DNA from 3 places in the Chelativorans sp. AA-79 genome. Region 1 is predicted to be linked to each of the others. Evidence: predicted binding sites of a transcription regulator. Region 1 holds the regulator's gene; each other region holds the start of a gene.

Region 1 (10,575 bases):
GCGCCCCCAAACGGGTCGCTGGTCCACCGCGCGGGGCGCATGGCGCTCGGTTTCGTGATCGGCCTCGCCGCCACCTCGCTGATCGCGGGCACGGCGACGGCTCTCTACGGCATCTGGCATTTTCAGCGCGCCACGCCGCTGGCCCTGCCGGCCAATCTCGCAGCGATGCCCTTCGTCTCGACGATCGCCATGCCGGCGGCCGTTCTGGCAATGGTCGCCATGCCCTTCGGCCTCGACGGGTTTTTCCTGAAGATCATGGCGCACGCGATCGCCGCCGTGATCGCGGTTGCGAAATGGTTCTCCGATCGCACACCGATCGACGCAGTCGGGCTGATCCCGCTTCCGGCACTGCTGGCACTCACGGCGGCTCTCGTGATCCTCGTCATTTCCACCACACGGCTGAGGCTCTTGGCCCTGCCTTTCCTTGCCATCGGGATTGGGTTGCTGATGACACGGGAACTGCCTGATATCTTCATCAGCGAGGATGCCCGGTTGGTGGGTGTTGGCGGAGAAGGGGGCGTCATCGCTGTCAACCGGAACCGGCCCAACGGTTTCACCATGGAAGACTGGACGCGTTCTCTCAACGCGGAAAGGGTGCTCAAACCGGTAACGGCCGGCGCTCCTGTCGGCGGGCTGCCGGGGAACGCCTTTTCCTGCGGTGACGGACTTTGTGTCGCACAGCACCAAAGCGGAGCGGTGATCGCTCATGCGGAAAGCCCGGAAGTGGCCCGAATCGCCTGCGCGACGGCAACGCTGATCGTGATCGATGACGCGACGGCGGGAAACCCCTGCGGTGCAAACCGGGCGGTTGTCATCACCAAGCGCGAACTCGCGCGAAGGGGCAGCGCTGTCGTCGACATTCGACGCGGCGAAGCCGCTCTTCGCGCCGACATCACCTTCGCGATCGAAGAGCCATACCGACCCTGGCACGCGCACAGGACCTGGTCCAGGGCCGCGCGCGGCCTGCCGCCTTATACAAGGCGGAAAAAGGAGCCCCGGCTGGAGGCACCGCCTCCTCGTGCGTCACAGACCCGGCTCCTGTCAGTCACAGGTCGGGAATAAAGAGGGCGGGTGAATCCTTTTCCGGTCGCTGCTATAGCAACGCTCCATGCCGACGAGATTGAGCCCCGCGGCTCCATTCGCCGGCAGGGGCCCTTCTTTCAGACAGCAGCCGCTCAATAGCGGCGGATGAGGCCGACGAGCCGCCCCTGCACCTTCACGCGGTCAGGGCCAAAGATCCGTGTCTCATAGGCGGGGTTGGCCGCCTCGAGCGCGATCGATGCACCCTTGCGGCGGAAGCGCTTCAGCGTCGCTTCTTCGTCGTCCACGAGCGCCACGACGATATCGCCGGGATTGGCCGTCTGTGTCTGGCGGATAACGACCGTATCGCCGTCGAAAATTCCGGCTTCGACCATTGAATCGCCCTTGACTTCCAGGGCGTAGTGCTCGCCGCCCGTGATCATATCGGGCGGGACGCCGATCGAGTGCGTCCGGTGCTGGATGGCATCGATCGGCACACCCGCGGCGATGCGTCCCATCACCGGAATCGAGACCACACCCGTCTCGTCGTCATTGTTTGCGGCTGGCTTCGGAGCAGGCGCGCCGCGCCCCTGGCCGCCTTCGATGACACTGGGTGAGAATTTGCGCGGCGCCGCGAGCCCGGGAGCGATCGAATCGGGAAGCCTGAGCACCTCCAGAGCGCGTGCCCGGTTGGGCAGGCGGCGGATGAACCCGCGTTCCTCCAATGCTGTGATCAGCCGGTGGATGCCGGATTTGGAGGCCAGGTCGAGCGCCTCCTTCATTTCATCGAAAGAGGGCGGTATGCCGGTCTCCTTGAGACGGGCATGAATGAAAAGCAGCAACTCGTGCTGTTTGCGCGTGAGCATCTTTACCACCCGGAATCAGTCATAAACAAAACCAGAACATACACTATATGTTCGAGTTGTGTTCCGCAACAGTAAAGTGGCTTGGTATAAAAGCCCTTACCGGAGCATCAGCACCGTGCAGGACTCCCCGGCTTCGGCTGCGGGTGCATTCGGTTCGCGGACGACCAGCGCATTGGCCGCGGCGAGCGTGCTCAGCATGGAGGAGTCCTGCGTGTCGAAGGGTGCCGCGGTCAACCCGTCCGCGCTTTCCTCGACCCCCGCGCGCACATAGTCCTGCCTCTCGTCGTTCGCCTTCATCGCCTTGGTGAGGGTGGCCGTCCGCAAGTCGGGCCGGAATGGGCGGCCTGAAAGCCTGGCCACCATCGGGCGCAGGAAAAGATGGGCGCAGACGAGGCTGGAGACCGGATTGCCGGGCAGTCCCAGTACGCGCGCTTCTGCAAAGCGGCCGAACATCAGCGGCTTGCCAGGGCGCATGGCGATTTTCCAGAACGCAAGCTCCATGCCTTCCGCCGTGAGCACCGGCCGCACCAGGTCGTGCTCGCCGACGGACGCGCCGCCCAGCGTCACGATGATATCTGCACGTGCCGAAAGAGCCTTCTGGATCGCCGCAGCGATAGCGTCCTGCCTGTCCGGCACGATGCCGAGGTCCAGCACGCGTGCGCCATCGAGCCCTGCGAGTGCGCCGATGCCGAAATTGTTGGAAGCGACGATCTGGTCGGGACCCGGCACCACCTCCGGCGGCACGAGTTCGTCCCCCGTGGCGATGACGGCGACAAGCGGCCTGCGCACCACCGGCACCCGCGCATGTCCGGCGGCGGCGGCCAGCGACAGGGCTGCAGGATCGAGAAGCCGGCCTTGCGCGAGAATCGTTTCGCCCTCGCGGAAATCAAGGCCCGCGCGCCGGATGTGCCGGCCCGACGTCGCCGGCTCGAGGGCCTCGATACGGCCATTTTCAAGGGGCGACGCGTTTTCCTGGATGAGGATCGTGTCGGCTCCCTCGGGAACGGGGGCGCCGGTGAAGATGCGCACGGCTTCGCCCGGCTTTACACGGCCTTCGAAACGCCGACCGGCGGCCGATTCACCGATGACGGACAGTGTGGCGGGAGGAGATTCGATATCAGCGGCCCGGACGGCATAGCCGTCCATGGCGGAGGCGTTGAAGGGCGGCTGCGTGCGTTGGGCGTCAAGGTCGCCGGCAAGGGTGCGCCCGGCCGTTTCGGCCAGTGGCAGCACCTCGGCGGGAAGAGGCCTCATCCCCTCGAGCACGCGCGCGAGGGCTTCGTTAACGGGCAGCAGCGCCATGGTCCGCATCTCCGGCGCGCCAGATCCCCGATTTCCCCCCGGTCTTCTCGACGAGCCGGACATCGGTGATCACCATTGCCTTGTCGAGCGCCTTGGCCATGTCATAGATGGTGAGGCAGGCAACGGAGCAAGCGGTGAGCGCCTCCATCTCCACGCCGGTTTTGCCGGTCACACGCGCAAGCGCTTCGACCCTTAGCCCCGGCAAGGCCTCGTCCGGAACGATCTCGACCGCTACCTTCGTCAGGGCAAGTGGATGGCAGAGTGGGATCAGGTCATGCGTCTTCTTGGCGGCCATGATGCCTGCCAGGCGCGCAACCGCGATTACGTCGCCCTTCCTGGCGTCGCCGCTCAGGATCGCCTGCAGCGTTTCCGGCGCCATGACGACGGTTCCGGCCGCGATCGCCGTACGCTCCGTCTCCTGCTTGGCACCGACATCCACCATCTCGGCGCGCCCGTCGGCGCGAAGATGCGTGAGCCCGTTCTTCTCGCCGCCGGCCATGTCAGATCACCACCTGCACGCCGGGCTGCAACCCGAGGAGGTCTCGCGTCGCGCCAGCCACGTCGCCCTGACGCATCAGGCTTTCACCGACCAGGAAGGTCGAGATGCCGGCCTTTGCCATGCGCGCGCAGTCCGCGTGCGTGAAGATACCGCTCTCGCCCACGACGATGCGGTCGTCCGGCACCAGCGGTGCGAGCTTCTCGCTCGTCTCCAGCCTGGTCTCGAAGGTGCGCAGGTCGCGGTTATTGATGCCGATCAGCGGCGAAGAAAGCCGCAATGCCCGTTCCAACTCCCTTTCGTCGTGGACCTCGATCAGGACGTCCATATCGAGTTCGGTGGCCGTTTCCGCTAGCGTCTCGGCCTCGGCATCCGACACGCTCGCCATAATGATCAGGATGGCGTCTGCCCCCCAGGCGCGGGCCTCGAACACCTGATAGGGTTCGAACATGAAGTCCTTTCGCAGGGCGGGGAGGCCGGTGGCCATGCGCGCCTCGGTGAGGAATTCCGGCGCGCCCTGGAAAGAGGGACGATCGGTGAGGACCGAAAGGCAGGCAGCACCACCGCGTTCATAGGCCTTGGCCAGGGACGGCGGATCGAAATCGGCCCGGATGAGGCCCTTGGAGGGGCTCGCCTTCTTCACCTCCGCAATCAGCGCGAACGCGCCCGCCGCATGCCTGGCGCGCAGGGCAGAAGCGAAACCCCGCACGGGGTCCGCGTCGCGCGCACGCGCGGCGAGTTCGGCCTGGGGTAGGGCGGCCTTTGCCGCCGCGATCTCCTCGCGCTTGTAAGTCTCGATCTTTCGCAGGATGTCGGCCATGTCCCAGCCCGCCCTCAGGGTTTCCGGTTGGATACGGCGACGAGCTTTTCCAGCGCCGCCATGGCGCGGCCGCTGTCGATGGATTCGATGGCGAGCGCGAGCCCACCGCGCAACGTCTCGGCTTTTGCCGCCACCACCAACGCACCGGCGGCATTGAGCAGCGCGATGTCGCGATAGGCGTTCCTTTCCCCCTCGAGCACGCGGCGCAGGGCCTTGCCGTTGTGTTCGCCATCGCCGCCCTTGAGGTCCGCTGCGGCCGCCCTGGGCAGGTCCACCTCTTCCGGCGCCACGTCGAAGACGCGGACATTCCCGTTCTCGAGAGCGGCGACGCGAGTGGTCCCGGCAGTCGTCATCTCGTCGAGCCCGTCACCATGCACCACCCATGCCCTTTCGGCGCCGAGCTGTTTCAGCACGAGTGCGAGCGGCTCCACCCATTGCGGCGAGAAGACGCCGACGAGTTGGCGTTTCACGCCTGCCGGGTTGGAAAGCGGTCCGAGCAGATTGAAGATGGTGCGCGTGCCGAGCTCGACGCGCGTCGGTCCCACATGGCGCATGGCCGCGTGGTGGTTGGGTGCGAACATGAAGCCCACATTGGCTTCGGCTATGCAGGTTGCGATCTCTTCCGGCCCCGCTTCGATGTTGACACCGAGAGCCGTCAGGCTGTCGGCAGCGCCGGAACGGGAGGAAAGGGCACGGTTGCCGTGCTTGGCAACCGGCACGCCGCAGCCGGCGACAATGAAGGCCGCACAGGTGGAGACGTTGTAGGTGCCCGAAGCATCCCCCCCCGTGCCGACAATATCAACGGCACCTTCGGGGGCTGTCACCGGCAGCATCTTCGCACGCATGGTATCGACCGCGCCGCTGATCTCGTCGACGGTCTCGCCGCGCACGCGCAGCGCCATCAGGAATCCGCCGATCTGGCTCGGCGTCGCTTCCCCCGACATGATGATCTCGAAAGCCTGCCGCGCCTCGGCAAAACTGAGGGTGGAGCCGGACGCCACCTTGGCGATATGTGCCTTGAGGTCCACCATGGCCGATCAGAATGCCAGCGCCTGCTGCATTGCTGTCCTGTTCACAGTTACGCTCTGCTCGGCCTGGAGGCGCGTGACGAGCTGATTGAGCAGGTCGTTCTCCAGACCCTGGTTGATCGCATTCCTGACATCGTTCGGCAGCGACTCGGCCGTTGCCGCGGCGGGTTCGAACACCTCCGTCACCTGGAATATGAAACGCGCATCTCCCGCGGGGTTGGAGAAGATGCCGGTGCCGCCTTTGGCCACGCTGAAGACGGCTTCCACGCCGGCCTGGCCGAGATCCGCATCGCTGGCCTCACGCTTAAGGCCGCGCTTGACCACTTTCTCCTGGCCGATTTCGGCGGCGAGCTGATCGAGTGTCTTGCTGTTCTTCAGCTGTTCCTCGAGCTCCTTGGCACGTGCATCGAGCCGGGATGCCGCCTCCGCATCGGTCCAGTCGGCGAGGACACGGTCGCGCACTTCGGCGAAATCGCGGTCGCGGGCCGGTATGATCTCCGCAACTTCGTAGAAGAGGAAGCCGCTGCCGGTGAGATTGATCGGCGGATTTTCGACCCCGACTTCCGAATCGAAGGCCTCGCCGACCAGCGTGGGCAGATTGGGCGCGTTCTCGACGGGTGTCCCGTCAGGTTTGTTGCCCTGACGGTCGACCGCCGCGATCGTCCGCATCGTGAGCCGCAGCTTCTCCGCCGCTTCCTGCATGGTGTCGCCGCCAGCACGCGCATCCTCGTACTGGTCGTAGGTGTCGAGCAGAAGGCGATTGGCTTCATCGAGCGCCAGTTGCTGACGGATCTGCTCTCTCACCTCGTCGAGCGGCGTGACCGCCTCGGGGGTGATCTCCGTCACGCGCAGGAGCACCGGGCCGAACGAACCCTGAACCACGTCGCTCACCTGGTCCTTGGCGAGAGAGAAGGCGGCGTCCGAGATAGCTGGATCGGGAATGTCTGCGCGGGTCAGCGAACCGAGGCTCACATCCTCGATCTTCTTGCCCTGGCGCCCGACCAGGTCCTCGAAAGTGGTCCCCGTGCGCATGCTCTCACGCGCCGTGTTGGCCTCTTCCGTAGAGGCGAAGTTCAACTGCTCGATCGTTCGGCGCTCGGGCGTCGTGTACTGCGCACGATGCGCATTATAATACTCTTCGACCTGCTCGTCGGAGATGACGGACGGGTCCGCAATGTCCTCGGCCTCGAGCTTCACATATTCGACCTTGCGGTATTCGGGGGCGGCGTAGTCGGCCTTGTGCTCCTCGAACCACGTCTTGAGCTCCTCCTCGCTCGGCGGCTCTATCGGCTCGACGGCAGAGCGGGGCAGGGGCACATATTCCACGGTGCGGTCCTCGCCGCGATAGCGGGCGACGTTGCGCAGAAGCTCGTCGGGGGCGGAAACCCCCGTGGCGACGGCGTCCACGATCTGCTGGCGCGCAGCGGCCTGCTCGCGGTTCTTCAGGTAGTCCTCGGGGCGCATACCGACCCGGCTCAGCACGAATTCGAACTGGTTGCGGTCGAACCGCCCGTCGAGTCCGCGGAAGGCGGGATCGGCCGCAGTCAGTTCGGCAAGCTTGTCGCGCGATACGCCGAGCCCCATCTTGCGGGCCGTCTCGTCGAGCACGGCGCCGGCGGTGAGTTGCGAAAGAACCTGCTCGTCGATGCCGAAGGCAACCGCCTGCTCACGCGTCAGCCGGGTGCCCAACTGCTGCGACAGTTCGGCGATCCGGCGGTCATAGGCAAGGCGATAGTCCACCGCGGTGACAGTGGTGTCGCCGGCGGTGATCACCTCTCCATTGGTGCTCGTGAGCAGCGAGCCGGATATACCCCATACCGCGAAACTCAACACCAGAATTCCGAGCAGGAGCTTTGCGGCCCAGGTAGACGCGGCTTTTCTAAGGCTATCGAGCATGTCTTGATCTGTTATCCATCTGGTGAAAGTCGGACTTCTCCGACATGTTTTCAAGGTTCGGGAATAGCGCCCCGGAACACAGCTGTCGATTGCTTTGTGACGTCTTTTTGGTACTGAACCCTTCCAGCTTAACCGTTCAAGTCCTCGGAGGCACCCATGACGCCCGAAATCCGTCCTCTCATAGCAGGCAACTGGAAGATGCATGGAACCGCCGCTTCCCTGGGCGAGCTGAAAGCCATCTGCGAAGGTTTTGCTGCGGCTGTGGGCAGCGGTGCCGACGGGATCGTCTGTGTTCCGGCCACGCTTCTGGCGCGCGCCGCCGAAATAGCGGGGCGGACGCCGGTCGTGGTTGGCGGACAGGATTGCCATGCCAAGCAGAGCGGCGCCCATACCGGCGATATCTCCGCCGAGATGCTGGCCGATTGCGGCGCGACCCACGTGATCGTGGGACATTCGGAACGGCGCGCCGACCATGGGGAGAGCGACGACGACGTGGCGGCCAAGGCCGGAGCCGCTTGGCGCGCCGGCCTTGTCGCCATCATCTGCATCGGCGAGACCAGGGCGGAGCGGGAGGCGAGGCAGGCGCTTGCGGTTCTCTCCCGTCAGGTGACGGGCTCGGTGCCGGAAGGCGCCACCGCCGCCAACACCGTCGTCGCCTATGAACCCGTCTGGGCGATCGGCACCGGGCTCACTCCCACGAATGAGGATATAGCCGAGGCACATGCCCATTTGCGCGCCGAGCTTGAAAAAAAACTGGGAACGAGCGCCGTCGGAATGCGGCTTCTCTATGGTGGCTCCGTAAAGCCCGCCAACGCGAAGGAGCTGCTCTCTATCCTTAATGTGGACGGGGCGCTGATCGGGGGCGCAAGCCTCAAGGCGGAGGATTTCCTCGCGATCGCCAGGGCTGTGAAGGGGTGATCCGGCGGCGGTCACGCCATTTGCTTGCAATGTCGGGCGGTGCTCCTATCTGGAGCGAGTGCGGGGCTTGGAAAAGCGACGAAAGCCGTGTAATGAGCCGCGTCCGCGAGACGAGAACGCGGTCCGCGTCAGGCGCCGGAAGGAATCATGCAGACAATCATCATCGTCATTCATTTGCTTATCGTCGTCGCGCTGGTCGGCGTGGTCCTGATGCAGCGTTCGGAAGGCGGCGGGCTTGGAATCGGCGGTGGCTCCGGCTTCATGACGGCACGCGGCGCGGCGAACGCCCTGACGCGCACGACGGCAATTCTTGCCGCGGCCTTCTTCGCTACGTCGCTCGCGCTCTCGATTTACGCCCGTTATCAGGAGCGGCCTACCGATATCTTCGACCGGCTGCCGCAGGACCAAACGCAACCCGAGGGCACCGGCGGCGGCATTCTCGACCAGCTTGGAGGGAGCACGCCGCCCGCGCCCTCCGAAGAGCAGTCGCCTCCTGCGCAGACCGCTCCTGCCCCTGCGGAGCCGCAGAGCGCACCGGCGGGAGGGCAGACGGCCCCCGCTCCGGCGGAACCGCAGGCCGCGCCTTCCGGGCAATCGAGTGCGCCGGCTTCGCAGTCGGCCAATCCGGAATCGCAGGTGCCGACCGGGCAGTAGAGTCGCTTCCGGCGGAAGATTTCGCGGGCGGCCCAAAGCCGCCCGTGTGCATGCATTGAACCTTTATACGCAGAAAAGAAGCAGGCATGGGCATTTTGTTCTGGCGGAATCGCTCGCGTCGAGCTAAGCGATGAGTCCCATGGCGCGATATGTTTTCATAACCGGCGGCGTGGTTTCCTCTCTCGGTAAAGGCATTGCCTCGGCGGCACTCGGTGCGCTGCTGCAGGCACGCGGATACCGTGTCCGGCTGAGGAAGCTCGATCCCTATCTCAATGTCGATCCGGGCACGATGTCCCCGTACCAGCACGGCGAGGTCTTCGTCACCGACGACGGGGCCGAAACCGACCTTGATCTGGGCCACTACGAGCGCTTCACCGGCCGCTCGGCCAACAAGCGGGACAACATCACCACCGGCCGCATCTACCAGAACATCATCGAGAAGGAGCGGCGCGGCGATTATCTGGGCGCCACGGTGCAGGTGATCCCGCACGTCACCGACGAGATCAAGCAGTTCATCCTCGAAGGCAACGAGGAGTTCGACTTCGTGCTGTGCGAGATCGGCGGCACGGTGGGCGACATCGAGGCCATGCCCTTCCTCGAAGCCATCCGCCAGCTCGGCAACGAGTTGCCGCGCGGCAACGCAGTCTATATCCACCTGACGCTGATGCCATGGATTCCGGCGGCGGGCGAACTCAAGACCAAGCCGACGCAGCACTCGGTGAAGGAGCTGCGCTCCATAGGTATTGCGCCGGACATCCTGCTCGTGCGCGCCGACCGGCCGATCCCGAGCGAGGAGCGAAGGAAGCTCTCGCTCTTCTGCAATGTGCGCGAATCGGCCGTGATCCAGGCACTGGACGTGGCGCATATCTACGACGTCCCAATCGCCTATCACAAGGAAGGCCTCGATTCGGAAGTGCTTGCCGCCTTCGGCATCGATCCAGCACCCAAGCCGCGCATGGAGCGCTGGGAAGAGGTCTCGAACCGGATCCACAATCCCGAAGGCGAGGTGACGATCGCGATCGTCGGCAAGTATACCGGCCTCAAGGACGCCTATAAGTCGCTCAACGAGGCGCTCACCCATGGCGGAATCGCCAACCGCGTGCGCGTCAAGCTGGAATGGATCGAATCGGAGATCTTCGAGAAGGAGGATCCCGCGCCCTGGCTCGAGAAGGTGCACGGTATCCTCGTTCCCGGCGGGTTCGGCGAACGCGGCTCTGAGGGCAAGATCCTTGCGGCGAAATTCGCCCGAGAACGCGAGGTGCCCTATTTCGGCATCTGCTTCGGCATGCAGATGGCCTGCATCGAGGCGGCACGGTCGCTCGCCGGCATCGAGAATGCCTCCTCCACCGAGTTCGGCCCGACCGAGCAGCCGGTCGTCGGCCTGATGACCGAATGGCTGCGCGGCAACATGCTTGAAAAGAGGGCTGCCGCCGGCGATCTCGGTGGCACCATGCGGCTCGGCGCCTACGAGGCGCGGCTCGCCCCCGGCTCCAAGATCGCGGACGTCTATGGCAGCGAGGAGATTTCCGAGCGCCATCGCCACCGCTATGAGGTCAATATCGGTTACCGGGAGAA
Region 2 (10,575 bases), on a different replicon from region 1:
CGCGCACCGGAGTGGCCGTGCCGACGCGGATCGCCTCGATGCGGTTGTCGACGCGATGGAACAGAAGATCGAGCCGGCGCGCGCCGAGCCCTCTTTTCTCCAGACCGGCACAGAGCTGGTCGACCAGCCTGCCGGTATATTTCGTGATCGTGTCGGCGGCGCCGATCGGCTCGCCGAAGGCGCGACGGACCTCGACCAGCTCGGGGGGACGAACGGGCTCGAAGGGCTCGGGCGCGCGGCCCATGGCCTGGTCCAGGCGGCGCATGAGCTCGGGACCGAACCGGTGTGTGAGGGGCGCCTTCGGCGTGTCCTCAATGTCGCCGATCCGCTCGAAGCCCAGAACGTGAAGCCCTTCGATGATGTGTGCTGGCAGGTGCAGCGCCCGGATTGGGAGATCCCGCATGGCGGTCGCAGCCTGCCCGGCCGGGATGACGGCAATCGGCCGCGCCAGGAAACGGGCAGCGGCGTGTGCGGCGCCCCAGCTATCCGCCACTGCGGCGCGTGCGGCAACGCCCGAGCCCCTCATGCGCGAAACAAGGTTGGCGAGCATTGCCTCCTCGCCGCCATGCAAATGGTCGGCGCCGCTGGTGTCGATGATGAGGCCATCCGGCGGATCGGGCGAGACGATCGGTGCGTAGCGCAGTGCCCACAGCGCCAGGCGGTCGAGCGCCGCGGCATCTTCGGCTGGCTCGAGCTCGATGTTGACGAGACCGGGAACGAGGACCTGGGCTTTGCTCGCGGGCATGCCGATGCGCAGGCCGGCCTGACGCGCTGCCTCATCGAGAGCGAGGACCTCGCGGCGGCGGCCGTGCCGGCCGAACATGACGATAGGCACATCAGCCGGCGGCGCCGAAGCGCCGAGCTTGCGGCGAAGCCGATCGGTCGGCCAGGTCGGCAGAAAGAGCGAGACGACCCTTGTCATCACAGGATTCCACTTCAAAGTCGGCGCTCTCCCCTGCCCTGACGCGCAGCAGTTCGAGCCGCCAGCGGGGGCGGCCGACGCCGGGGACCGGAAGCGGTCGGGAAGGAAGAGTGGAGACGCGCCAGCGGCTGACCGCGGCCGTCGGTTGTCCAAAATCGGTGGCCTCGGTTTGCCGGCGCCACCGGCGAATAGCGATGCCGAGCGTGCCAGAGGCTTCGGCCGCAAGTTGCAGGCGGCGTGAGGCGGTCATCGGCAGGCGCGCCAATTCGGCGACGACAGCGCCGAGGCCGCCATGACGAAGACCTTCCTCGAAGCAGGCGAGAACGGCCGCCTCGTCGCCGGCCTCGACATAGATTACCCGGCCCGGCGGCAAGCCGGCCTGGGCAAGCGAGGGCGCGAACATATCTTGCCGGGTGACGCACCATAGGACGCGACCGCGCATTCTGGCGGCGACGCCGGCGGCCCAAAGGGCGGCGGCGGCCCCATCGACGGCCCCGTTGGCGCCGCCGGCAACCTCATGCAGCGCTCCGAGCGCCAGCCCACCTCCCGGCAATACCCGGTCGATCTCGGGGACGCCGAAAGGCAGGACCTCGCGACGGCGTGCAGAGCCACCCTCGAGCCGCGCGATGCGTTCTCGAAGCTGGGCGATATGAGGTTTTGCCGCGCGATCGGCCAAAATCCGGGTCTCCTGAGGGCTTTGCAACGCGCCAATGGGCTGTTATGTTCATTATTTGTTCTCTTTCGGAAAATGAGTCAATCGGACTCCGGCGAGAGTCTTTCGGAAGCGAGCGGGGACCTTGGGGAAAGCAACGGCGCAGTATTGGCCGATTGTCGTTGCGAGTCAGGTGCATAGGAGCGGGGCGGCATGGATGCGGCGTATCTGGAAAAATTGAATGACGGACAGCGCGCCGCCGTCGTGCACGGCATGGGCCTGCCCGACGGCAGCGTTGGCGGGCCGCTGCTGATCATCGCCGGGGCGGGATCGGGCAAGACCAACACGCTGGCGCATCGCGTGGCGCAGCTCATTATCTCCGGAGCCGACCCTCGGCGCATCCTGCTGATGACGTTCTCACGACGTGCCGCCGCCGAGATGGGCAAGCGCGTCGAGCGTATCTGCGCCAAGGTTCTCGGCGACAAGGCAGGAATCCTGACTGACGGGCTTGCGTGGTCCGGCACGTTCCATGGTATCGGCGCCCGGCTGTTGCGCGAATATGCCGTCGAGCTCGGGCTCGATCCGCAATTCACCATCCACGACCGCGAGGATTCCGCGGACCTCATGAACCTCGTCCGGCACGATCTCGGCTTCTCGAAGATGGAAAGCCGGTTCCCCGCCAAGGGGACGTGCCTCTCCATCTATTCGCGCGTCGTCAACGCCGAGGCGCCGCTCGACGAGATACTGCGCGCCAGCTTTCCTTGGTGCGCCGGCTGGGAGAAGGAGCTGCGCGAACTTTTCGCCGGCTATGTAGAGGCCAAGCAGGTCCAGAACGTCCTCGATTATGATGACCTGCTGCTCTACTGGGCGCAGACGATGGGAGACGCCACGCTGGCCGACGAGATCGGCGGCAAATGGGATCACGTTCTGGTCGACGAATACCAGGACACGAACCGCCTGCAGGCGACTATTCTCACAGGGTTGAAGCCGGCCGGGCGTGGTCTGACCGTCGTCGGCGACGACGCGCAAGCGATCTATTCTTTTCGGGCGGCGACGGTGCGCAACATCCTCGACTTCCCGGGGGAGTTCTCGCCGGCGGCCGACGTGATCACGCTCGACCGCAATTACCGTTCGACCCAGCCGATCCTCGCCGCCGCGAACGGGGTGATTGGCTTGGCGCGGGAGCGGTTCACCAAGAACCTTTGGACCGATCGGCCCTCGAACGAGCGGCCGCGGTTGGTCACGGTGCGCGATGAGGCCGACCAGGCGAAATTCGTGGCGAACGAGGTATTGGAAAACCGAGAGAGCGGGATGCGCCTTAAGGATCAGGCGGTTCTGTTTCGGGCAAGCCATCACAGCGGGCCGCTTGAGATCGAACTGACGCGTCGCAACATTCCGTTCAAGAAATTCGGCGGCCTCAAATTCCTCGACAGCGCCCATGTCAAGGACATGCTGGCGGCCTTGCGTTTCGCGCAGAACCTGCGCGATCGGGTCTCGGGTTTCCGCGTGCTGCAGCTCCTGCCCGGCGTCGGGCCAGCTACGGCGCAAGCCGCGCTCGATGCCGTGGCAGACAGCGCCGACCCGATCGATACGCTCGACAATCTGCCCTGCCCTGCCCGCGCCCAGGCTGAATGGTCAGGCTTCGTCGAGCTGATCGCCGGCCTACGCTCCGGTTCGTCAGGATGGCCGGCAGAGATCGGGCAGGCCCGGTCCTGGTACGAACCGCATCTCGAACGCATCCATGAGGACTTCGAGATGAGGCGGGCCGACCTGCTGCAGCTCGAAGACATCGCTGCCGGCTATCCGACCCGCGAGCGCTTTCTTACCGAACTCGCGCTCGATCCTCCGGACGCGACGTCAGGTCAGGCTGGTGTGCCCCTGCTCGACGAGGACTATCTGATCCTCTCGACGATCCATTCCGCCAAAGGCCAGGAATGGCACTCGGTCTTCGTGCTCAACACCGTCGATGGCTGCATTCCTTCCGACCTCGGCGTCGGCACGACAGATGAGATCGAGGAGGAGCGACGCCTGCTCTATGTCGCAATGACTCGCGCAAAGGACAGTCTCAATCTCGTCGTGCCGCAGCGCTTTTTCACCCACGGCCAGTCCTCGACCGGCGATCGGCATGTCTATGCCTCGCGGACGCGGTTCATTCCGGCTAGTCTGCTGAAACTGTTCGAGTGCCGGACCTGGCCGGTGGTTGCACCTGGAGCCGCAGGCGACAGCGGTCCGCGACAGGTTCGCTTGGATGTCGGGGCGCGCATGCGCGGCATGTGGCGTTAGATGGAGATGGCGTCACCGAGCTTGCGCAGGAAGGAGGCGCCGATGACAGAGGAATTGGTCGGCGCCGCACCGTTTGACACCGGCGAAAAGCAAGGTGAGAAACCCGTCCGCAAAATAATACATTGCGACATGGATGCTTATTATGCCGCGGTCGAGCAGCGCGACAATCCCGAGCTGCGCGGCAAACCGGTAGCCGTCGGCGGGTCGGCCGCCCGTGGCGTCGTCGCGGCGGCAAGTTACGAAGCGCGCGCCTTCGGCGTGCGATCAGCTTTGCCTTCGGTGACCGCGAAACGCCGCTGCCCCGAGCTGATCTTCGTCAAACCCCGCTTCGACGTCTATCGGGCAGTTTCGGCGCAGATTCGCGAGATCTTCGCCGAGCATACCGATCTCATCGAACCACTCTCGCTCGACGAGGCCTATCTCGACGTCACCGAGAACAAGCAGAACATCGGCATCGCCACCGAGATCGCGACCCTGATCCGTGCTCGGATCAAAGAGGTGACCGGGCTCAACGCATCGGCCGGGATTTCCTACTGCAAGTTTTTGGCAAAAATGGCGAGCGATCTCAACAAGCCCAACGGCCAGGCCGTCATCACCCCCGCTATGGGACCGGGTTTCGTGGCGACATTGCCGGTGAAGAAGTTCCACGGCATTGGACCGGCGACAGCCGCGAAGATGGAGAACCTTGGGATCGAAACGGGCGCCGACCTACGTGAGAAGCCGTTGGCGTTCCTGCAGGAACATTTTGGCAAGGCGGGCGGGTGGTACTACCGGATCGCGCGGGGGAGTGATGATCGTCCCGTGCAGCCGGACCGGCCGCGCAAATCTATCGGCGCCGAAGACACGTTTACGTCCGACATCTTCGAGCTCGAAGTGGCCAAGGCGGAGTTGGCGCCCCTGGTCGCTAAGGTCTGGCGTCATTGCGAGGACCGCGGCTTCTCCGGCAAGACGGTGACCGTGAAGGTGAAATATGCGGACTTCCAGATTATCACCCGGAGCCGAACCATTCACGGATCCATCCGGTGCGAAGGCAAGCTGCGCGAGCTTGCGGTCAGCCTCCTGGAAGCGACGTTTCCGGCATCGAAAGGCATCCGCTTGTTGGGGATCACACTTTCATCCCCGGTATCGGAATCTGATACGCTTGAGGCCCAGCTTTCGTTACCGATCTGAATTGTGTGCCACCGAGTGCAGTCCAAACTCGTCAATATCGCGCGGTTGTGATCAAAAGTCGTCGCACAATCTGGACAATCCGGACGTTCTGCACTATCTATGCCTTGAAACGTTGGAGGCGATGATGGTCGCAACAGCTCGCAAACCCGGAACTGACATGCAGCTCAATGTAAGCCGCGCGGCGGTTGCCGACATTCTCGATGTGCTCGCGCGTCACAATCCGGGCGTTCCCAAGGCAGCATTGAAGGGCAAGAGCAAGGTCGTTGCCGCAGTTGCAGCTGCCACTGTGGGGCTGTCCGAGGAACAGCAACGGCGTATCCTGGCCTATGAGAAAGTGCTCGGGAAGACCATGGAATCGGTTGTTGCTGACCTTGGCGGTGAGCATCCTGACGAGCTTATCAGGGTCGAAGCCGACAAAATCGTCGAGATCAGCCAAGGTGAAGGTCTGGGTGATCTGCTGGATGAGTCCGAGGGTCGTCGGCGGCTCGAGGCGATCGCGGCGCCGGTTCGCCTCGAAGACTGGGCTGGCCCGGTCGCTGGACCGAGTGAGATCGAGCGCAAGTTCGGCACACGACGGTCTACGCTTCACGAATGGCAGAAGCGCGGGGCGGTAATCGGCCTTCTACGGGGGGAACGCAAGCATGTTTTCCCTCTCGCACAGTTCGTCGATGGCCGACCGATTGAGGGTATGTCCGAAATCGTGCGTGTGATCGGCAATCCACGGGCGGCCTGGCAATGGCTCGTTCAGTCCAAGCCGAGCATCGGAGGAGCTCCTCTGGAACGCCTCAAGAAGGGACACGTCTCTCAGGTCGTCGAAGCGGCCGAACGCGATTTCGGCTGACCGTGAAGCTGGATCCGAAAGTCGTCGCGGAACTGGCCATTCCGTTCCGCCCCTTGGCCTATTTGCGCGTTATGCCCAAGGTCCATGCCGGCATGCCTCTCGGCATGGGCTTTGGGCAGACGCGGTTTTCCGCTCCGGACAACTCGTTCAAGGTTCTCTACATCGCACGCGACATCGCTACGGCAATTGCCGAGACGATCATCCGGGATCGGTTTGAGGGGCGAGCAAAGCGTATCCTCGACTTCACGGAGGTGGACGATTGGGCCTTTTCCGAAGTGTCGACGACAGGTCCGTTGACGGTGCTCGACCTTCGGACCACGGGTCTGCTCAGACTGGGCGTGTCCACCAATGCGGCGCGCGCTAAGAGCCATGCAACAGGGAAGCGGTTGAGCCACGCGCTCTATCATCGTTTTGCGATCGACGGCATCCTCTACGCATCGAGGCTGACTTCGGCGGAGTGTGTTGCCGTCTATGATCGGGCCGTCCCTACCAAATTGGTTTCGACCTCCGCGAAAAGTCTTGTCCGAAATCCTTACCTGATTGATGCGCTTCGATCACTGAACGTGACAGTGCGGGCTTCCTGATAGATTCAATGCTGAGCAATGAAAGGGACAACCCAGGTTTCGATTCCTTGCGGCACGGCGAGCCTCTTGTGTCGCGCAATTCGTGAAATCTGCTACGACGCAGGCTTCAGCTTGCCCATGTCATAGGTGCCTACCAGGCCGGTGTAGCGACTGTCAGCACGTTTGTTGGTGCGGATTCCAGAGGGTTGCGCCGACCCGAAAACCGTGAATCAATCGAGATGGGGACGCGGCGGCCTTCGGAGTGTGTCGAGGTAATGCGACGTTTCAGACTTGCTGGCCAGGTTATCAACGAAACGGATTCAGGCCTGCAGAGTATTTTGGCGAATGCGTATGATTTACGCATTCGACCTCTCTGCCTTTGTCGGGAGCCCGGCTTGGCGATGTATATTGCGCGCGTCGGCACTCAGTACGTTGTCAAACGAATGCCGCTGTCCGGGAGCGGGCATGACCCTCAATGCCCATCCTATGAAGCGCCTGACGAACTCTCGGGCCTCGGTGTGCTGATGGCCAGCGCCATTCAGGTGGATCCGGAGACCGGCATTTCGGCACTCAAGGTCAGTTTCACTCTCACAAAAACAGGCTCGCGCCCAACACCGGTAAGCAGTTCTGGAGGCACTGAAGACGTCAGCGGCGACCCTAAGAAATTATCCCTACGAAGTTTGCTGCACTACCTATGGCATCAGGCTGAGCTGACGGAATGGACCTCTCGATGGCAAGGCAAACGTCACTGGTGGAACATTCGGTGGCACCTCATCGAAGCCGCGCGACAAATGGTTGTGAAGGGCGGTACGCTAGCTGACGTCATGTTTGTTCCAGAGTCGTTTCGCGCCACGGACAAGGCAGCGATCGAACAGCGGCGTGCTGCTGAACTGGCTCCGAGTGTTGCATCCACGAGAGGGCCCCGACGCTTGATGATCCTGGTCGGTGAGGTCAAGGAAATTATCCCGGCTCGCAGCGGTCATCGCCTGATCATCAAGCACATGCCGGGCTTCCCCTTTATGCTGGACGATAGTCTGCATCGCCGCCTGCAGGTCCGATATGAAAATGAGCTAGCTCTCTGGGCCGCTGATGATGCGTCGCACCTCATGATAATCGCCACCTTTGGTCTTTCGTCGGCGGGACTGGCAAGCGCTGAGGAATTGGCATTGATGGTGGTCGCGGAGAATTGGGTCCCCTACGAATCGCTCTATGAGAAGAAATTGGTAGACGTCTTGGCGAAGGTAAAGCTACGGAGCGTCAAGGGTCTGCGCTACAATCTTCCTATAGACTTGCCTTTCGCGGCGGCATGGCTGCAACGTCATCCTGTGCCGCTTGCCATGTATGTCGTTCCTCCGTCAGCGGACAAGGTCTATGAAGAGGCGCTTGGTGAGCTCATTGCCTCGAGGCCAGAGGTTGACGCTTGGGTTTGGCGCACGGTGGAAGGTGACATGCCGCCACTACCCTTTCGGTGACTTCATTCTTTCGACCGTTCTTGCGGTAGTCACTTGTCGCGAAAAGCGGCTCTCTCTCCATGTAGCCACTGACGCTCGATCAGGCGAAGGTGGACAAGACGTCAAGAGGCGGGCCTCCAATACCGCTCATGCTTGTCTTCGAGGGCCCAAACGAAGGTACGGCTCGCAAAGTCACCGCCAGCGAACAAAAAATGCGTTCTGGCAACCATTATGAGCGTTGCGATGTAGGGTCCTCTACGAGATGGACTATGCCTGCGACTTCTGAGACCGGAACGACGAAGGCCAGTCCGTGGCCAGGTGCCGTCAGTTCAGCGGCTTCCACGATCTTCTGAAGGATCACTGACTTCATATCCGCCGGAACAACGGTGAAAACGATCTCTTTTTCTGGTTCGATCTGGATTCCGAATACACGCATTTGTTCGTTGCGTCCGATTCCACGCGCGAGCAGAATGGTGCCGCCATGTGCGCCGGCCTCCATAGAGGCTTTGAGAACTGTGTCGCCCCAGCCTTTGCGAACGATACTGACGATCAGGCAAGGGTCCTTCATTTCTCCTGCTCCCGTGTACGGCTCATCCGGATAAGAAATCCCAACAACATGACAGATGTGATCGGCGCGAGGGCGATGAGGGCGACGAAGCCGAAGCCCTGCACAACTGGCTCCAGACCTCCCAACGCTGTGGAGGCGCCGAGAGCTAGCGCGAGAAGAAAGCTGTTAGCCAAGGGTCCTGTCGCAACACCGCCGCTATCGACGGCGATCATGACGAAATCCTTGTCGCTAAACCACATCAGGCCGCTCACCAGAAGATAACCCGGAATCAGAAGATAAAGCAGCGGGATACCATAGGCGATCCTCAACATGCCGATCCCGGTCCACAGCGCGACGCCGGCACAAACGGCATAAAGTACCAGCGAGCCGCGAATGGAGCCACTCGACGCCTCCTCTACCTCGCCAGCCAGGATGCGTACCGCAGGTTCACCCCAGGTGGTCAGAAAACCCAGCACGAGGCCGATGAGTACGAACAGCCATGTCGCGTTCAGTCTGCCGAGGGCTTCACCTACTGCCAGACCGAAGGGCAGGAAGCCTATGCCCATGCCAAGAAGGAACAGGAATAGGCCAAATGCTGCAATTGCCGTCCCTTTCAGGACGTCGGCCACCTGCTGGCGTGGCAACCTCAGCAGGAATATCTGAAACAAGAGGAAGAGCACGATCAGTGGGACGATGGCGATCGCCACGCTCCAAATGGTCGACTGGAGTTCTTCAAGCCAAGTTTCCGTCACGACACGAACGTCCAGAGCAATAGCACGATAATGACGGGGCCGATGGATGCAAGTCCGAGAAGCCCAAATCCGTCCGATACTGATGAGCGATCGGCAAGAACGCCGCTCAGCCCCAACGCGAGAGCGATGATAATGGGGGCGGAAAGTATTCCGGTCGTAACGCTGCCGGCGTCGAAGGCGAGCGGTACGATCATCGTCGGCGCAGCAAGAGCCAGGAGGACGACGAGTCCGTAGGCGATTGTCAGCAGTACGCTTTGTCCCCGCAGCAACTGTTCACCTGGCGTCGGGCCGCTCGCCAGCCGGCGGCCGAGAGGGCGGCGATGCCGGAATCGTTGTTCGTGCCGGCAGTGGTGGCGGCTCCGATGCCGGAACCGGCGGCGAAGCTGCCGCCACGAAAGCGGAAAGCCGCTCGTGACGCCGGCGTGATCGAGCTCGAGATCGACGGCGTCGCCATGCGGGTTGGCCGTGGTGCTGATTCCAAGACGGTCGCGGCGGTGATCCGTGCGTTGAAGGCGACGTCGTGATCGGGCCGACGAGACGGCCATCGGCGATAGTCTTGAGGTGGGACCAGGATCGGCTGCTCATGGCGCAACCTCCCCGACCAGAACCTGAACCGCTACGGCAAGCGGACCATCGTCATCGTCGTCGTCGTCGACCAGGTCATCATCGACGAATTGGTCGTCACCATCGTCATCGCCATAATCACCGTCTTCGCGATAGGACATATCGCATTCGATGATCAGCTCTTCCTCGTCCTCGAAAGGACGGACATAGACGGTGCCATATCCGCCCTCATTATTGACCCAGTCGCCTTCTGGCGCATCGGCGACGATGTTTTCAAGCAGTTCAGGCAAGTGCCGGATCTCGCCGCGATCGCCGATAAAGATCGGGACATCCGGCAGATCATGCGCCAGCGGATCGTCCCTATAGGTGACGCGTTCAAGCGTCGTTTCACCGGAATCGCCGCCGCCACTGAGCGAATATTCGATCTCGGTGATCTGGAGGGCGCGCAGGATCGCACCCAGCCGCTCCGCCATTTCCATTGTCTTGCCCTTCCCTTGGGTGTTGAACACACCTTCGGGCACGCCGCCTCTCCGCCCGGGCGGGTCAGGGGCCGGCTTTAGCCGGGCGAAGCTTCACCCTTGAGGCGACCGGCGGGCATGCGGCATGCGGGTCTCTTTCTCCGCTCTTTATTATCCTTTCCTCACCTGCTCGCGCAGGGCATCGTTCCAATCGTCGGCCGGCGGGATCAGCCGCAGCCAGTCGCAGCCAGTCTCCTCGGCAAGGTCTCGCAGCCGTTCAGCAAACACGGCGCCTTGGGCATTGGCATCGGTCGCCGCCTCGGTCACGCAAAGACGAAGAGCATCCGGGCGACCGAGACGGAACAGGACCTT
Region 3 (10,575 bases), 1.1 Mb from region 1:
GCGGCTCGGTCTCTTGGCGGCCTCGGTGGACATCTTGACCGTCGATGATCGTGTTGAACTTTATAGAGGTCTGCGGACAATGCCGCATGGTCACGGCAGCTGCCCTCGGGCCGGCTGACATTCGGCGGTCTCGGAGTGCGCCCTAGTGCTCACAGGCCCTAACTGACGTTAGACTATATAACGGCAACAGCCCGCGCAAGCGGCTCCCTTCCGAACAATGCCTTCCGGGTGATGCCTCAGTTTGAGAGCTGGCAATCGCCTCGCTGGAAGCGCAGGGTATCGTCTCGACGATAGGTTGCGAAGGTTTTCATCCGGCATGCAATGGACTAGAGGGTGTCCGTTCCGAGCATTCCTCATTCGCGGTGCGCGATCGCACCCGTCCGATGCCCTTGCGAGTCATTCTCCATGAGCCGCTTTCATTGCGGTGTCGATTTCGGCACCACCAACTCCACCGTCGGTCTCTGCGCAAGCGGCGGCGACCCATTTCTGATCCCCGTCGAGGACGACGATCTCACCATCCCGTCGGCACTCTTTTTCAGCCTGGAGGACGGCAGCGTGCATTTCGGCCGGTCGGCCGTTCATCAGTATATGGACGGCGCGGAGGGACGTTTCATGCGGGCACTGAAGTCGATCCTCGGCACCAGCCTGATGAAGGAGACCACACAGGTCGGCCGCGACCGCCTGACCTTCCAGGGACTGATCGGCCGCTTCCTCCGCCATCTGAAGGAGCGCCTCGAACAGCAGCCCAGCGGCATGCCCGATCATGTGGTGCTGGGTCGGCCCGTTTCCTTCGTCGATGGTGACGGGACCGCCGACCGCACCGCGCAGGATCAGCTCGAGGCTGCCGCACGTGCGGAGGGCTTCCGTCACGTGGAGTTCCAGTTCGAGCCGGTCGCCGCAGCACTCCACTTCGAACGCTCGCTCAATGAAGAAGCGCTCGCCCTCGTGGTCGACATCGGCGGCGGGACGTCCGATTTTTCGGTTCTGCGGCTTTCGCCCGAGCGCTCGCGCGCGGCGGATCGGCGCGGCGACATTCTGAGCACGTCGGGTGTCCATGTCGGCGGGACCGATTTCGACCGCTGCCTCAACATCGCGAAGGTCATGCCGCATATGGGGCTCGGCACGAAGACCCGCGACGGCAAGCGCCATCTGCCGGTGTGGTATTTCAATGACATGGCGACCTGGCACAGGATCAACCAGCTCTATACGGCGAAGACCCTGCAGGATATCCGGTCCTTGGCGCGCGAGGCGGCCGAGCCGGAAAAGCTCGCGCGCTTCGAGCATCTGCTGGTCCACCGTTCCGGCCACAGGCTCGCGGCCCAGGTGGAGAAAGCCAAGATCGAACTGACGGATGCACCAGACACCGTCATCCATCTCGACGAGTCGGGCCTGTCGCTGGCGCTGCCGGTCAGCCGCGGCGCATTCGACGCGGCGAGCGCCGAACTGGTGGAAAAGATCGGCGTCGCGATCGAAGACGCCCTTCGCGGTGCGGGAGTGGCCGCGGGGGCGATCGAAACCGTTATCCTGACAGGTGGCGGCGCACAGGTTCCGTTGGTGCGGACGGCCGCGACCGCGCGGTTCCCCGATGCCCGCATCGCCCGGTCCGACCAGTTCGGCTCGGTCGGACTGGGACTCGCCGTCGACGCCGCCCGGCGGTTCGCGTAGCCCTTGTTGCATGGGCGGGCGCATTGAGTTCCGTTAAGGCCATGCCGCTGGACGGATCCAAGGGCCGGCGTTGAAAAAGGCGAATCTTGGGACGGAGGAAAGGGCGCCCTGTGCCGACCCTTTCTGGGAACGGCTGGTTCGTGCTCAATCACGGCCTTCCAGCAGAAGAATCCAGGGAAGCGGCAGGCCCGAGCGCTTCAGACGGAGACATCACCGCTTTTCCGCTTCACACCCGCAAATGGCCTGCGCGCGCTCTGGCGGAGAGCCGTCACGTGACGAAGCCGGCCTCCGGCTGCTCCGCCGGAATCGCGGCCGCCTCGTCGGCCGAGGGCTTGAACGGCGAGAAGCTCATGCGGTGAAGCCGCGAGACGGGACCATGTTCGAGGATCGCCGACCGGTGGCGCTCTGTGGCGTAGCCCACATGGCTGTCGAAACCGTAATGCGGCATGAGCGTGCCCGTCCGCACCATCATGCGGTCCCGCGTCACCTTTGCCACAATGGACGCCGCCGCGATCGACTGCGAACGCTGGTCGCCCTTGACCACGGCGCGGCAGGGGCAGGGCAGCCCCGGGGGATGTCGCGCCCGTCCGCCAGCGCATAGGCGGGAGGCAGGCAAAGCCCCTCGAGCGCACGCCGCATCGCCTCTAGGCTGGCCTTCAGGATATTCGATCCGTCGATGCTGCCCGCGCAGAGCGAGGCGACGGAGACGGCGAGCGCTGCGCCGAAGATGTCGCTGACCAGCGCCTCGCGCGCCTCCGCCGTCAGCCGCTTGGAATCGTCGAGCCCCCGGGGATGCGATCGGGGTCGAGCACGACCGCCGCCGCCACCACGGGCCCGGCGAGCGGGCCGCGGCCAGCCTCATCGAGCCCCGCCACGGGCGCGAGACCCTCGCGCATGATGCCGGCCTCCAGCGTGAAATCCGGACGCACGGGCAAGTCGAAGAGAAGCGGAGAATCGGAACACGATGAAGCCATGGCGGCGATGCTTGCATCGCTTCCGATTCTCCGCAAGCCTTTCCCGGCAGGTGGGGCAAAAAAGCCGGAAAGGCCGCCGTCGGCCCGGGTGCGGGGCTGCGACGGTCATTCCGGGCGGCGTGGGGCTTCACCGGCCCGGAGAACCACTATTCCTTCCTGTGCGAGGGGAGCATTGGCGCTTCCGCCTGCTGTCCGCCCGCGGCATCTGCCGCTCGAAGCGCGGATGATGCCCGTTCCCCAATCCTTCTTTTCTCCGTACCGCGGCGCCTAAAGCAGGCTCAACTGCTCGCCTTCGCCTTTTCCCGCCTTGAAGAGATCCGTCCTGAGCTTCCGGCGCTCGAGGTTGAGGCCTATGCGCCGTGCGGCGATCTCGAAGCGGCGACCGATCTGCCAGGCGTAGGGACCCGTGCCCCGCATGCGCTTGCCCCATTCCGCATCGTAGTCCTTGCCGCCGCGCATCGAGCGGACGAGCGACATCACGTGCCTGTAGCGGTCCGGATAGTGCCGCAGGAGCCAGTCCTTGAAGATCGGGCTCACCTCGAGCGGCAGGCGCAGGATCACATATCCCGCCTCGCGCGCGCCCGCGGCATGGCCCGATTCGAGGATACGCTCGATCTCGCTGTCGTTGAGGCCGGGAATGACCGGCCCGATCATCACCGAGGCTGGCACGCCCGCATCGCTCAGGCTGCGAACCGCCTCCAGCCGGCGCGTGGGCGTGGCGGCCCTGGGCTCCATGGTGCGGGCGAGCCGCCGGTCGAGCGTGGTGACCGAAAGCGCCACCTTGGCAAGTCCCCGTTCGGCCATGCGCGAGAGGATGTCGATGTCACGCGTGACGAGCGCAGACTTGGTGACGATCCCCACGGGATGGTTGTGCGCGTCGAGCACTTCGAGGATCTCGCGCATGATGCGCCATTTCTTCTCGATCGGCTGGTAAGGGTCCGTATTGGTCCCGATCGCGATCGTGCGCGGCTCGTAACCGGGCTTTGCCAACTCCCTTTCGAGAAGCCGCGCGGCATCGGGCTTGGCGAACAGCTTCGATTCGAAATCCAACCCCGGCGAAAGCCCCATATAGCTATGCGTCGGCCGCGCGAAACAGTAGACGCAGCCGTGCTCGCAGCCGCGATAGGGATTGATCGAGCGGTCGAACGAGATGTCGGGCGAGGTGTTGCGCGTGATGATGGTGCGGGGCTTTTCCACCTGCACCTCGGTCCTGAAGGGCGGCAACTCCTCCAGCGTCTCCCACCCGTCATCGAAGACATGGCGCGTCAGCGGCTCGAACCGGCCACTCGGATTCACGCCTGCGCCGCGCCCTCTCCGGCGATCCTCGCCGATGCGCAGGCCCGCATCCTCGATCACCGCATTTGCCATGGCAGAACCTCCACCGCTGAAAGCGGCAATGTCTGCCCGTGCGATCTGTTCCATTACTGCCTCCGCGCCATGCGACCGGTGCGCCATCTTGAGATGAATCTATTCCTACTCTCGGAATGAGAACAAATCAAGAACATTTGCGCACAATCACAGAACGCGGAAAAAGGCGCTCAGCGTGGCCATCTGTGGATATTGCCGCTCATGAGACGCCGCCGCCGCGCTTCAGGTGCTCATCGAGCCGGGGCATGATCTCGACGAAGTTGCAGGGCGTGTGCCGGTAGTCGAACTGGTCCCTAAGGATGGAATCCCAGGCGTCGCGGCAGGCGCCGGGCGACCCCGGAAGCACGAAGACGAAGGTCTGGCCGATCAGCCCGGCGGTCGCGCGCGACTGGATCGTGGAGGTGCCGATCTTCTCGAAGGAGATTCTGTGGAAAACCTGTGAAAACCCGTCCATGCGCTTTTCGAACAGGGGTTCCAGCGCCTCCGGCGTCACGTCGCGGCCGGTGAAACCAGTTCCCCCGGTGGTGATCACGGCATCCACGCGCGGGTCGGCGCACCAGGCCTGGACGAGGCGGCGGATGCGGCCTGAGTCGTCGGGCACGATGGCCCGGTCGACGACTTCGTGGCCGGCCTCTCCGATGCGGTCCGCCAGGGTCTGGCCGGATTTGTCGTCCGCCAGGGTCCGCGTGTCGGAGACGGTAAGCACGGCAAAGCGCACGGGGATGAACTGCCGTTCAGGCATGGCCGAACTCCGGTGTCGAGGTCATGGTCGTGGTCGCCTGCACCAGCCAGCGGGGATGCCTGCCGGCGATCGCGATGCCCGCGCGCCGGGCCTCTCCCGGCGTCTTGAAGATGCCGTAGCAGGTGGCGCCGGAGCCGGACATGCGCGCGATCAGCGCCCCTTCCGTCCGCATCTGGCCCAGCACCCCGCCGATTTCGGGCATCAGCGAAAGCGCGGGCGGTTCCAGATCGTTGCGGGCGCGCCGCAGCCAGTCCACCAGTTCCGCCAGCCCCGCATCGGGGGGAAGGGCGCGCAAGGGCGGGTTCTCGCGCTCCATGAGGGCGGCGAAGACTACCGGCGTCGCCAACGGCAGGCCGGGATTGACGAGCAGGATGGAAAGCGGGGGCAGCGAAGGAACAGGCTCCAGTGTCTCGCCGATCCCGCGCGCGATCAGCGGCCGGGCGGCAAGGCACATGGGGATGTCCGCGCCGAGCCGGACACCTATTTCCGCCAGCGCTGCCGGTTGCGCATCGATGCCCCAGAAGCGCACGAGAAGATTGAGGGCGGCCGCTGCGTCGCTGGAACCGCCGCCCACGCCCGCTGCCACGGGCAGGTTCTTCTCGAGGGTGAGTGCGACCGGCCGCTCCGCGCGCGCGCCGAACCGCTCCCGCAGGAGGTCACGCGCCCTGAGCACCAGGTTGGCCTCGCCGGGAAGTCCCGCGGCGAAGGGCCCGCGGACCGAGAAGGAGTCGCGGTCCGCCGCCGCCGCGGTGAGCCGGTCGCCATAGCCGGCGAAGACGACGAGGCTTTCCAGCGTGTGATAGCCGTCGTCGCGGCGGCCCGTGACATGGAGCGCCAGGTTGATCTTCGCCGGTGCGGCGCTCTCGAGCTTCATCGTGAAGCCGTTCAGTCCTTCGCCAGACGGTATTCGCCGGTCCGGGGATCCTTGACCAGGGTTCCCATGCTGCCCGTAGCCGCTTCCTGCCGGGCGCGCTCCATGCGCTTCGTCACGCGTTCCGCTTCGCGCAGGAAGGCGCGGTAGCCGAAGATGGCCACGGTGGCGATGAGGGCGAAGAAGATCAGTTGCGGCATGGCCAAATGCCTCCTTGGCGGCGATCGATGTCATTCTAGGGCATGATCCCGAAAAGTGGATGCCGGTTTTCGGAAAAGATCATGCTCAAGCAAAAAGTTGGATCATGATGCCGATTCAACGAGGCGGCATCATGATCCAAGGCGGTTTGACGGCTGAGCAAAGGCGGCATCACAGCCCATACCGGCGCCACAGCGCCTGGTCCTCCGCCGCCTCCAGGAGGCCCGTGGCGGCGGCCGCGGCGATATCCGCCCCGCGCCCGTCGATGCCGAAGAAGCCGAGCCGGCGTCCCAACAGCCCGCGCGGCGCGCTCACCAGCTTGAGGCGCGTCTTCTCGCCATAGCGTTTCTTGAGATAGGAGCGCATGTCGCCGGTGGCGTCCACGAGACCAAGGCTATGGCCGCGCTCGCCGGTCCAGAACAGCCCGGTGAAGAGATCGTCGTCCTCGGCGAGCTTCGCCCCGCGCCGCTCCTTCACCAGCGCGATGAAGCTCTGGTGCACGTCCTCCTGCAGTGCCTTGAGCCGCTCCACATCCTCTTCCTTTTCCGGCTGGAAGGGATCGAGGATGGCCTTGTTGCGGCCGGATGTGTGCACGCGCCGCTCGACGCCGATCTTCCTGATGAGGTCCTGGAAACCAAAACCTGCCGAGACGACGCCGATCGAGCCCACGATGGAGGAGGAGTCGGCGATGATCTCGTCGCCCGAAAGCGCGATCATGTAGCCACCGGAAGCCGCGACGTCCTCGACGAAGACGAGCACGCGCTTCTTCTTCTCCTCGGCGAGGTCGCGGATGCGCCGGTAGATGAGGCGCGACTGCACGGGCGAGCCACCCGGCGAGTTGACGGAGATGGCCACGGCCGGCGCGGAGAAGGAGAACGCCTTTTCCAGAAGCGCTGCCGTGGAAGCGAGCGAAAGGGACTGGCGCATGGGGCTTCCGCCCGCCATGATCGTGCCGTGCAGCCTGATGACGGGGATCGTGACGGCGTCGGAGCGGAGGGATTTCGGCAGGAGGCGTGCCAGCGATTCTTTCACGTCGGGTCTCCGGGGCGGTTTCGGTGTCATGTAGGCATTGGCCGGCGGGACGCAATGGCGCTGTCCGGGAACGACCTTAATTGGCAACGTCAATAGGTGAAAAGGGTTTCCCTGCCGTTGATGACGGCGTCGGCGCGCGCGGTGAAGGCGCGGCCGTCCTTCTCGTGCAGCACGAGCGGCGTTGCGAGCGCGAGTGCACCGCGCGCGCCCTTGCGGGCATGCAGGAGGATGCGGATCGCCTCCGCCTCGGGGCGCGGGTGGATCGGCATGCAGCGCGGGCTGCCGAATCGGCCTTCCAGCGCCGCAAGGATGTCGCCGAGCGATGCCGGCCGGGCGATGATCGCCACCTCGCCCCGAGGTCCGGTGATGGCTGACGCCGTCCTCAGCCAGCGCTCGAAGAGCCCGTCCGCCATGACATGCGCCTCGCGTCTGAGCGCATCCGGCGTGGCGCGGTCGCGGGCCGCGTTGAAGGGCGGGTTCATGATGACGAAGTCGAAGGACCGGTCATCAAGTCCCGCTTGCGCGCGTTCGGGGCCGGCAAGCTCCACATCGGCCTGAAGCACCGCGAGGCGGGGAGCAAGCGCCGCATTCTGAGGGAGGTCGCAGCTTTTGCGCGCACACTCCGCCATTTCCTCCGTCTTTTCGACCAGGAGCACTTGCGCCTGCGGGCAGCGGGCGGCGACCGCAAACCCCGCCGCACCCGCACCTGCGCCGAGATCGGCAACCCGCCCGGCGAAGCCGTCAGGCACCGCGCCAGCAAGCAGCATGGCGTCCAGCCCCGCCCGATGCCCCTTGCCGACGGGCTGCACGAGGTGGAAGCCACCGCGGTGGAAGGCGTCGACGGTGAAGTCCGATTTGCGGTTCATGGGTTGGCGACGATGCGAAATTATTCCGGGCCCGAGGCAAGTTCGGCCGGCGCCTTTTCACGCGTTCCCGGCGACGATTTCAATCCTCACCCCCGGTCCCCAACAGCCCGGCATCGGCGAGAAGCCGGCGCGCCTCTTCGGCCTGTTCCTCCGCGACCAGCACGCGCCGCGGCAGGACACCGAGGGAACCTTCCATGATGCTCATGTTCCGGTCCGCGATGTGGTAGTCGATGTCCGCGTCGCGCAGCAGGCTTTCGATGAAGGAGATGGCGACGGCGTCATTGGTGCGGATGAGTTCGATCATGCCGGCGACGTTGGCAGGTTGGTGCGCGCTTGTAAATGAGCGCCGGTTGTCCTACCGAAAACCCGCGCTAATTCGCCGCTTGCGGCGGCGGCGGCAGCGGCCATACACTTCCGGCGCAGGCCGGCAAGGAAGGAGAAGCACTGGTGGGCGTCGTATTGAACCTCGAAGACGGCAAGCGCGGTGCGGCCTCGATCGACCGCCTGATCGGTCTCACCAACGACGATATGGCGCGGGTCAACGAGCTGATTCTCTCCAAGGCCGGCTCGGATGTGGAACTCATTCCCGAGCTTGCGCGTCACCTGATCTCCTCCGGCGGCAAACGGCTGCGCCCGATGGTCACCCTCGCCGCCGCCCAGATGTTCGGCTACGCGGGCGAGGGCCACGTGAAGCTCGCCACCAGCGTCGAGTTCATGCACACGGCCACGCTGCTCCATGACGACGTCGTCGACGAAAGCGACATGCGGCGCGGCAAGAAGACGGCGCGCATGATCTGGGGCAATCAGGCGAGCGTCCTCGTCGGCGACTTCCTGCTCGGCCAGGCCTTCCGCCTGATGGTCGATGTCGGCTCGCTCGATGCCCTCGACGTGCTTTCCGCCGCCGCCGCCGTGATCGCGGAGGGCGAGGTGATGCAGCTCGGCGTGTCCAAGAACCTCGAGACCACCGAGGACGAATATCTCAGCGTGATCAAGGCGAAGACCGCTGCGCTCTTCTCCGCCGCCGCCGAGGTGGGCCCCATCATCGCCGAGGCCACGCGCAACGACCGGGCCGCCCTTCGCTCCTTCGGCACCAATCTCGGCCTTGCCTTCCAGCTTGTCGACGATGCGCTGGACTATGGCGGCAGCACCACCGATCTGGGCAAGAATGTCGGCGACGATTTCCGTGAGGGGAAGGTCACCCTGCCGGTGATCCTGAGCTACCGGCGCGGCGCCGAGGAGGAGCGGCTTTTCTGGAAGCGCGCCATCGAGGAGGACGAGAGCGACGATGCCGCGCTCGAAAAGGCCATCGGGCTGATGAAGCGCCACGGCGCTATCGGCGATACGATCGGCCGCGCGCGCCATTTCGGCGAGATCGCGCGCGACGCGCTTGCACCGCTCAAGAACACGCCGCAGAAGGCCGCCCTCTTCGATGTCATCGATTTCTGCATCAGCCGCGTTTCTTGACGCCCCGTGAAAATCGCCGGCATCGGTTGAAGCGCAATCGCAAAAAGGCCATGCTCTGCGGGTAGCGAGATTCCGTGGCGGCTTCCGTACGGGAAGCTGCCGAACCGGACGGAAGGGAAGGCATGCGGCGAATGAAGGCAACACTCAGGACGACGGCGGCACTCGCGGTCTTCATGACAATGTCGCTCGAGGCGGGGATCGCCAAGGAAACGACGCCCGCGGTCACCGGCGCCGTGCCGACGAAGACCTTTTCCGGCGCCTATCTCGCGGGGCGGGCGGCCGAGTTCGACAACGATCTGAACAGCGCCGTCACCTATTACGAGCGTGCGCTCGCCTTCGACCCCGACAACACGGATCTGCAGCAGACGCTGCTGCTCACGCTTATCAGCCAGGGCGACCTGGACAAGGCGCTGCCCTTTGCGGAGAAGCTGCAGGCCGTGCCCGAGGTCGAGCGCTTCTCGCGCCTTGCGCTCGCCGTCGATTCCTTCCGCGACAAGGATTTCCCCGCAGCCGAGCGCTGGCTCAATCTCGTTCTGGAATCGGATCTCGACCGTCTGATCACCAGTATCATGACGAGCTGGGCCAAGGTGGGGCAGGGCGACGTGGATGCTGCTCTCGCCAATCTCGACGATCTCGACGGTCCCGATTGGTACGAACTCTTCAAGGGCTATCATCACGCGCTGATCCTGGCCTATGGCGGGCGGGACGAGGACGCGGACGCCGCCTTCGAGGAGGTGGTGGGGACACTCGCGCCGCGCTCTGTGGCGCCAGATACGTTCGGTCGGCTCGCCGAGGTCTATGCGTCCTATCTCTCCAGCCGTGGCGAAACCGAACGCGCACTCGCCGTGCTCAGCCAGGCGGAGCAGTCCGGCGGCGGCATCGTCACCATCCCCGAGCTGCGTGCCAAGCTGGAGGCGGGCGAAAAGCTCGCGCCGGTCGTGAAGGACCCTTCCGACGGCGCAGCCGAGATCCTGCTCAATATCGGCACCGAGCTTGCGAGCGGCGGCGGAGATGCCTTCGTCCGCCTCTATCTCCAGCTCGGCCGCGCTCTGCGCCCGCGGAGCGACGCCATCCTCGTCCAGTTGGCCCATGTCGCCGAGCGGCAGCAAGACGGCGAGGAGGCCATCGCCATCTACCGCCAGATCGAGGACGATTCGCCCTGGGCGCGCTTCGCCGCCTTCCAGATCGGGCTCAACCTTGCCGATCTCAAGCGCAACGAAGAGGCGATCGCGCATCTGAAGAAGGTGCTCGATGCCGATCCGAAGGACATGCGCGCCTACCTGGCGCTTGGCGGCGTCTACAGCAGCGAGAAGAATTACCGTGCTGCGGCCGAGCTCTACGACCGGGCGGTGGAGCAGATCGCCGAGCCCGCGCGCGAGCACTGGAACATCTTCT

What was found. Region 1 encodes LexA, which represses DNA repair genes until DNA is damaged. Its sites were predicted from a motif close to TGTTCNNNNTGTGTTCNG; they were not measured.
Region 2: PVE73_RS27245 (ImuA family protein) is a predicted target of LexA. The motif match lies at 1,644-1,661, and genes of this name have one in related genera.
Region 3: PVE73_RS18805 (PA0069 family radical SAM protein) is a predicted target of LexA. The motif match lies at 4,126-4,143, and genes of this name have one in related genera.

Annotation. Positions count from the first base shown of each region.
Region 1 covers NZ_CP120361.1:2,765,610-2,776,184, forward strand. The annotation lists gene PVE73_RS13440 (ComEC/Rec2 family competence protein) at 1-1,062, shown strand, start outside; gene lexA (transcriptional repressor LexA) at 1,176-1,886, opposite strand; gene glp (gephyrin-like molybdotransferase Glp) at 1,983-3,188, opposite strand; gene moaC (cyclic pyranopterin monophosphate synthase MoaC) at 3,169-3,687, opposite strand; gene trpC (indole-3-glycerol phosphate synthase TrpC) at 3,689-4,504, opposite strand; gene trpD (anthranilate phosphoribosyltransferase) at 4,519-5,535, opposite strand; gene PVE73_RS13470 (peptidyl-prolyl cis-trans isomerase) at 5,542-7,428, opposite strand; gene tpiA (triose-phosphate isomerase) at 7,585-8,346, shown strand; gene secG (preprotein translocase subunit SecG) at 8,494-9,000, shown strand; gene PVE73_RS13485 (CTP synthase) at 9,131-10,575, shown strand, end outside.
Region 2 covers NZ_CP120363.1:24,608-35,182, forward strand. The annotation lists gene PVE73_RS27240 (DUF6504 family protein) at 1-922, opposite strand, end outside; gene PVE73_RS27245 (ImuA family protein) at 837-1,598, opposite strand; gene PVE73_RS27250 (ATP-dependent helicase) at 1,788-3,857, shown strand; gene dinB (DNA polymerase IV) at 3,987-5,027, shown strand; gene PVE73_RS27260 (hypothetical protein) at 5,185-5,868, shown strand; gene PVE73_RS27265 (RES family NAD+ phosphorylase) at 5,871-6,452, shown strand; gene PVE73_RS27270 (DUF1173 domain-containing protein) at 6,707-7,903, shown strand; gene PVE73_RS27275 (P-II family nitrogen regulator) at 8,112-8,450, opposite strand; gene PVE73_RS27280 (DUF1538 domain-containing protein) at 8,447-9,181, opposite strand; gene PVE73_RS27285 (DUF1538 family protein) at 9,178-9,450, opposite strand; gene PVE73_RS27290 (hypothetical protein) at 9,502-9,705, shown strand; gene PVE73_RS27295 (hypothetical protein) at 9,763-10,266, opposite strand; gene PVE73_RS27300 (DUF3991 domain-containing protein) at 10,375-10,575, opposite strand, start outside.
Region 3 covers NZ_CP120361.1:3,819,915-3,830,489, reverse strand. The annotation lists gene PVE73_RS18815 (Hsp70 family protein) at 406-1,665, shown strand; partial or broken gene PVE73_RS18810 (ribonuclease HII) at 1,934-2,639, opposite strand; gene PVE73_RS18805 (PA0069 family radical SAM protein) at 2,907-4,061, opposite strand; gene moaB (molybdenum cofactor biosynthesis protein B) at 4,207-4,749, opposite strand; gene PVE73_RS18795 (4-(cytidine 5'-diphospho)-2-C-methyl-D-erythritol kinase) at 4,742-5,623, opposite strand; gene PVE73_RS18790 (hypothetical protein) at 5,635-5,820, opposite strand; gene PVE73_RS18785 (S49 family peptidase) at 5,990-6,850, opposite strand; gene PVE73_RS18780 (methyltransferase) at 6,940-7,716, opposite strand; gene PVE73_RS18775 (DUF2007 domain-containing protein) at 7,796-8,020, opposite strand; gene PVE73_RS18770 (polyprenyl synthetase family protein) at 8,164-9,180, shown strand; gene PVE73_RS18765 (tetratricopeptide repeat protein) at 9,303-10,575, shown strand, end outside.